Regions from separate parts of the Streptomyces sp. NBC_00670 genome, predicted to be linked through region 2. Evidence: predicted binding sites of a transcription regulator. Region 2 holds the regulator's gene; each other region holds the start of a gene.
What was found. Region 2 encodes HrcA, which represses chaperone genes, less so after heat shock. Its sites were predicted from a motif close to TTNGCACTCNGNNNNNCNGAGTGCNAA; they were not measured.
Positions count from the first base shown of each region.

Region 1: a site for HrcA is predicted at 1,501-1,527, ahead of groES (co-chaperone GroES). Genes of this name have one in related genera too.
Region 3: a site for HrcA is predicted at 997-1,023, ahead of groL (chaperonin GroEL). Genes of this name have one in related genera too.

Region 1 covers NZ_CP109017.1:4,400,123-4,402,385, reverse strand. Annotated here, with positions in the region: gene groL (chaperonin GroEL) at 1-923, opposite strand, end outside; gene groES (co-chaperone GroES) at 1,046-1,354, opposite strand; gene OIE12_RS19625 (polysaccharide deacetylase family protein) at 1,594-2,263, opposite strand, start outside.
Region 2 covers NZ_CP109017.1:2,413,709-2,415,971, reverse strand. Annotated here, with positions in the region: gene OIE12_RS10760 (MBL fold metallo-hydrolase) at 1-766, opposite strand, end outside; gene hrcA (heat-inducible transcriptional repressor HrcA) at 932-1,951, shown strand; gene dnaJ (molecular chaperone DnaJ) at 1,953-2,263, shown strand, end outside.
Region 3 covers NZ_CP109017.1:3,352,836-3,355,098, reverse strand. Annotated here, with positions in the region: gene OIE12_RS14875 (MoaD/ThiS family protein) at 1-240, shown strand, start outside; gene OIE12_RS14870 (cold-shock protein) at 695-898, shown strand; gene groL (chaperonin GroEL) at 1,181-2,263, shown strand, end outside.

The DNA of each region.
Region 1 (2,263 bases), 2.0 Mb from region 2:
TTGAGGCCGACCTCCTCGGCGATGACGGTGGCACCGGTGAGCGTGGCCATGTCGCCGAGCATCGCCTTGCGGCGGTCGCCGAAGCCGGGGGCCTTCACCGCGACGGCGTTGAACGTGCCGCGGATCTTGTTGACGACCAGCGTCGACAGGGCCTCGCCCTCGACGTCCTCGGCGATGATCAGCAGCGGCTTCGAGGAGTTGGTCTGGATGATCTTCTCGAGCAGCGGCAGCATGTCCGCGATGGAGGAGATCTTGCCCTGGTTGATGAGGATGTACGGGTCCTCGAGGACGGCCTCCATGCGCTCCTGGTCCGTCACGAAGTACGGCGACAGGTAGCCCTTGTCGAAGGCCATGCCCTCGGTGAAGTCCAGCTCCAGACCGAAGGTGTTGGACTCCTCGACGGTGATGACACCGTCCTTGCCGACCTTGTCCATCGCCTCGGCGATGAGCTCGCCGACCTGCTGGTCCTGGGCGGACAGCGCGGCGACGGCGGCGATGTCGGACTTCTCCTCGATCGGCCGCGCGGTGGCGAGCAGCTCGTCGGAGACGGCCTTGACCGCGGCGTCGATGCCCTTCTTGAGGAGGGCCGGGGAGGCGCCGGCGGCGACGTTGCGCAGGCCCTCGCGGACCAGCGCCTGGGCCAGCACGGTGGCGGTGGTCGTACCGTCACCCGCGATGTCGTTGGTCTTGGTCGCCACCTCCTTCACCAGCTGGGCGCCGAGGTTCTCGTACGGGTCCTCGACCTCGACCTCACGGGCGATGGTGACACCGTCGTTGGTGATGGTGGGGGCGCCGAACTTCTTGTCGATGACGACGTTGCGGCCCTTGGGGCCGATCGTCACCTTCACCGTGTCGGCAAGCTTGTTGACGCCGCGCTCGAGGGCGCGACGGGCGTCCTCGTCGAACTTCAGGATCTTCGCCATGGGAGCGTGAGCCCTCTTTCGAAATCTGGGTGAAAAAGGCACTGCGCCCCGGACGCCCGGCTACTTATAGGTCGCGGGGGGCCAGGGGCGCAGCTCACAGCACGAATGCTGAGGTGAATTACTTACTTCTCGATGATCGCGAGCACGTCGCGCGCCGAGAGGACGAGGTACTCCTCGTTGTTGTACTTCACCTCGGTGCCGCCGTACTTGCTGTAGAGCACGACGTCGCCGACCTTGACGTCGAGCGGAAGGCGGTTGCCGTCCTCGAAGCGGCCCGGGCCCACGGCCAGGACGACGCCCTCCTGGGGCTTCTCCTTGGCGGTGTCCGGGATGACCAGGCCAGAGGCCGTGGTCTGCTCGGCGTCCAGCGGCTGGACCACGATGCGGTCCTCGAGCGGCTTGATGGCAACCTTGGAGCTGGCGGTCGTCACGATCCGACCTCCCCCTTCGGAGATCTCACGGGGTTAACTGTCTGAGGTGGCGACCAGGTCGATCCGTCGTCGCGGGTGCCGGACCTGCCCGTCGCGTTGTTGGCACTCTCCGGTGGGGAGTGCCAGAGCCGAGACTATGACTGCGATTAGCACTCGGTCAAGCGGAGTGCCAGTTCGCTGCGCGGCTGTGTCGGACGCGGGGCCACCGCAGGAGTTCCGGAGGCACCCTCCCGGGCTCCTCAGAGATAGTCCTCCAGGCGGGCCACCGCGTACCCCTCCGCCGTGACCTTGTTCAGGAAGCGGCGCATGTCGTCGACCATCGTGCCGTCCCAGTCGTCCGTGCCCCGGAAGTGGGTGAGGACGATGTCCCCGGGGTGCAGGCTCCGGTCGTCCTCGCGGTACTCCCAGTGGTCGACGTAGACCTCCTCGTCCCAGATCGGCGCGTACTTGACGCCGCAGGACTTCGCCGCGACCAGGGTGTCCCGGTTGTAGTTGCCGTACGGCGGCCGCATCATCTCCGGGCGCCTGCCGAACTCCCTGCGCATGATGTCCTGCATGGCGCAGATCTCGTGCCGCTGTTCCTCGTACGACAGCCCCGGCAGGTAGGGGTGATGGAGGGTGTGGTTGTTGACGCCCGCACCCAGGTCCCGCATCGTGCGGAAGTAGCCGTAGTCGTCCTTGACCAGGTAGTTGCTGAGGAACGCCGTGTAGGGGATCTTCAGCTCGCTCATCATCTTCAGGAACTCGGGGTCCTTCTCGGCCCCGTCGTCGATGGTGAGGAAGACGACCTTGTCCTTGGTGGGGACGGTGGTGAAGACGGGCGGCAGATCGTCGCCGTCCTCGACCTCGAAGCCCTTGCGGGTGGTGATGACCGGCTTCTTCGCCGGGGGCGGCGCCGTCAGCGGCGTG
Region 2 (2,263 bases):
ACACGCCGAAGCGCCGTGCCAGCGCGTCCCGTTGTGCCCGGACGAACCGCGCGTTGACGAGCGCCCCGTGACCGGGCACGTACACCGCGTCCTCGCCGCCGAGGTCCAGCAGCCGGTCGAGCGCGGCCGGCCAGTGCGCGGGCACGGCGTCGGGTCCCGCCTGCGGCTCGCCGGACTCCTCGACCAGGTCGCCGCAGAAGACCACCTCCGGGGAGGAGGTCGTCGCGGGGACCAGTACCGCGAGGTCGTGCGCGGTGTGGCCGGGGCCCACGTTGGCCAGCAGCACGGTGAGCCCGCCGCCCAGGTCGAGGGTCCACTCGCCGGTGACGTGGTGGCGGGGCGGGGCCAGCAGCTCCGCCGCCTCGGCCGCCGCCTCCTCCGCCAGCCCGTTGCGTACGGCGTCCGCGCGCAGCTCCTCCCGCCCGCGCGGCGTGTACGCCGAGTCGACGCCGACCGCGCCGAACACCTCCGCGTCCGGGAACGCCGCCGCGCCGAAGACATGGTCGAAGTGCGGGTGGGTCAGCGCGAGATGCGTCACACGGCGCACGCGCCCCGTGCCCGCGCCCCCGCCCAGCAGCCCCTCGGCCTCCGCGCGCAGCCGTCCGCCCTCCGCCACGCTCGACCCCGCGTCCACCAGCAGCGCCGCGCCCTCGCCGACGACGAGTCCGGCCGTGCAGTCCCACCGCGGCAGCCGGCACCGTCCGGCCCGGGCCGTCACCCGCTCCCAGCCCGCCGCCGTTTCGCAGTCCTCCCACAGCACGCTCATACCGGGACGCTAACGGCGACAACGCCCCGCGGCACGACGTCGCAGGCCCCGCCCTTGCCCGGGCCGTACCCCCCGGCCGTACACTGGACCGGGGATGCTGGCACTCGCGCACATGGAGTGCCAGACGCAGTCGCCGAGGAGACGGCCTTCTGGAGGTGTGCGCGGATGCTCAGTGAACGCAGGCTCGAAGTGCTGCGCGCCATCGTCCAGGACTACGTGGGCACCGAGGAGCCGGTCGGTTCCAAGGCGCTCACCGAACGGCACTCCCTGGGCGTCTCCCCGGCCACCGTGCGCAACGACATGGCGGCCCTCGAGGACGAGGGCTACATCGCGCAGCCGCACACCAGCGCCGGGCGCATCCCCACGGACAAGGGCTACCGCCTCTTCGTCGACAAGCTGGCAGGCGTCAAACCGATGACGGCGCCCGAGCGGCGGGCGATCCAGAACTTCCTCGACGGCGCCGTCGACCTGGACGACGTCGTCGCCCGTACGGTGCGGCTGCTCGCGCAGCTCACCCGGCAGGTGGCGGTCGTGCAGTACCCGTCGCTGACCCGTTCGACCGTGCGGCACGTGGAGCTGCTGTCGCTCGCCCCCGCGCGGGTGATGCTGGTGCTGATCACGGACACCGGGCGGGTCGAACAGCGCATGGTCGACTGCCCGGCGCCGTTCGGCGAGGCCGCGCTCGCGGATCTGCGGGCACGGCTGAACAGCAGGGTCGCGGGGCGCCGCTTCGCGGACGTGCCGCCGCTCGTCCAGGACCTGCCGGAGGCGTTCGAGGAACCGGAGGACCGCGCGACGGTCTCCACGGTCCTCTCCACGCTCCTGGAGACGCTCGTCGAGGAGACCGAGGAACGGCTGATGATCGGCGGCACCGCCAATCTCACCCGCTTCGGACATGACTTCCCTCTCACCATCCGGCCCGTCCTGGAGGCGCTGGAGGAGCAGGTCGTGCTCCTCAAGTTGCTGGGCGAGGCGAAGGATTCGGCCATGACCGTGCGTATCGGTCACGAGAACGCCCACGAGGGACTCAACTCCACGTCCGTCGTCTCCGTCGGCTACGGTTCGGGCGGCGAGGCAGTAGCCAAACTCGGCGTGGTCGGACCGACCCGCATGGATTACCCGGGAACGATGGGAGCGGTACGAGCGGTGGCACGGTACGTCGGACAGATCCTGGCGGAGTCTTAAGGTGGCCACGGACTACTACGCCGTACTCGGCGTGCGCCGCGACGCGTCGCAGGATGAGATCAAGAAGGCCTTCCGGCGGCTCGCCCGCGAGCTGCATCCGGACGTCAACCCCGATCCCAAGACGCAGGAGCGCTTCAAGGAGATCAACGCCGCCTACGAGGTGTTGTCGGACCCGCAGAAGAAGCAGGTCTACGACCTCGGCGGCGACCCCCTCTCGCAGAGCGGCGGGGGCGGTGCGGGCGGCTTCGGCGCCGGCGGCTTCGGCAACTTCTCCGACATCATGGACGCGTTCTTCGGCACGGCGTCGCAGCG
Region 3 (2,263 bases), 940 kb from region 2:
ACCTACACCGGCGGCAAGGCCGAGGTCGGCGCCGAGGGCGCGACCCTCGGCGAGGTCATCGCGGACCTGGAGAAGAACCACACCGGGATCGCCGCCCGGGTCCTGGACGACCAGGGCAAGCTGCGCCGCTTCGTCAACGTGTACGTCAACGACGACGACGTCCGCTTCGAGCAGGGGCTCGACACGGCGACGCCGGAGGGTGCGGGCGTGTCGATCATTCCGGCGGTGGCCGGCGGCTGAGCGGTTCCCGCGGTCGAGCGGCTGACGTTACCTTCGGTAATGTCGATCACCGTGTGTTCATCGGATTGCCCCCTCCGTGAGAGAAACGGAGGGGGCAATTCTGCATGGTTGAGCACGGTACAGTTGGGGAACGCGCCCCGGATTTCTGTGACCGGGGCAGGGGGATCCTGCCGCGCTTCCGACAAGAAGTAGCCAAAGTGTGCGGACCTTTTGCGACTATTGCTCCTTTTGTGCGGCCCGACTTGCCCTGAATTCCGGGGAATTCTCCGTATATTCCCGACCCGTCGTGCCCAGATTTCTCGTCCGACTGACCTGTTGCAGACGGCAGTTGGACAGATACATTCAGCCGCGGTCGACGCGTTCCGGCGCACGCCCCCAACCGTTGGGGGGTGAGGTCTGACCCGGGTCCGCGAAGTGCGGGTCCGTGCAAGGGCCAGTAATAGGGGAGTTGGGCATGGCTCAGGGCACCGTCAAGTGGTTCAACGCGGAGAAGGGGTACGGCTTCATCGCGGTCGACGGTGGTGCGGATGTGTTCGTCCACTACAGCGCGATCCAGATGGACGGTTACCGCACTCTGGAAGAGGGCCAGCGGGTCGAGTTCGAGATCTCGCAGGGTCAGAAGGGGCCGCAGGCGGACATGGTCCGCGTTGCCGGCTGACGCGCGCGCCGACTGAAAGTTCGACGTGAACGAAGGGCTCGTGGGCACCGTCGGGTGCCCGCGGGCCCTTCGGTCTGTCCGGGTCCGACGGGGTGGCGCTTGCACTCTCGGGGGGTGAGTGCTAATCATTGGCGTTAGCACTCACACGGTGAGAGTGACAACGAAGGACCGGGTCGGTGAGGCCCTGGCGAGGTGGGGCAAGGAACCATCCGCCGGTGCCGTCCGTCGCGGGCGCGGGCGCGGTCCGGAGCAATCCACCCCAGTCCGGGAGGACCACTTCACATGGCCAAGATCATCGCGTTCGACGAGGAGGCGCGGCGCGGCCTCGAGCGCGGCATGAACCAGCTCGCGGACGCCGTGAAGGTGACGCTCGGCCCCAAGGGCCGCAACGTCGTCCTCGAGAAGAAGTGGGGCGCCCCCACGATCACCAACGACGGTGTCTCCATCGCCAAGGAGATCGAGCTCGAGGACCCGTACGAAAAGATCGGCGCCGAGCTGGTCAAGGAAGTCGCCAAGAAGACGGACGACGTCGCCGGCGACGGTACGACCACCGCCACCGTCCTCGCCCAGGCGCTGGTCCGCGAGGGCCTGCGCAACGTGGCCGCCGGTGCCAACCCGATGGCCCTCAAGCGCGGTATCGAGAAGGCCGTCGAGGCCGTCTCCGGTGCCCTGCTCGACCAGGCCAAGGAGGTCGAGACCAAGGAGCAGATCGCCTCCACCGCCTCCATCTCCGCCGCCGACACCCAGATCGGCGAGCTCATCGCCGAGGCGATGGACAAGGTCGGCAAGGAAGGCGTCATCACGGTCGAGGAGTCCCAGACCTTCGGTCTGGAGCTCGAGCTCACCGAGGGCATGCGCTTCGACAAGGGCTACATCTCGGCGTACTTCGCGACCGACATGGAGCGCATGGAGGCGTCGCTCGAGGACCCCTACATCCTCATCGCCAACTCCAAGATCTCCGCGGTCAAGGACCTGCTCCCGCTCCTGGAGAAGGTCATGCAGTCGGGCAAGCCGCTGCTGATCATCGCCGAGGACGTCGAGGGCGAGGCCCTGTCGACGCTGGTCGTCAACAAGATCCGCGGCACCTTCAAGTCCGTCGCCGTCAAGGCCCCGGGCTTCGGTGACCGCCGCAAGGCCATGCTCGGCGACATCGCCATCCTCACGGGCGGCGAGGTCATCTCCGAGGAGGTCGGCCTCAAGCTGGAGAACGCCGGTCTGGAGCTCCTGGGCCGCGCCCGCAAGGTCGTCATCACCAAGGACGAGACCACGATCGTCGACGGCGCCGGCTCCGCCGACCAGGTCGCCGGCCGGGTCAACCAGATCCGCGCCGAGATCGAGAACAGCGACTCCGACTACGACCGCGAG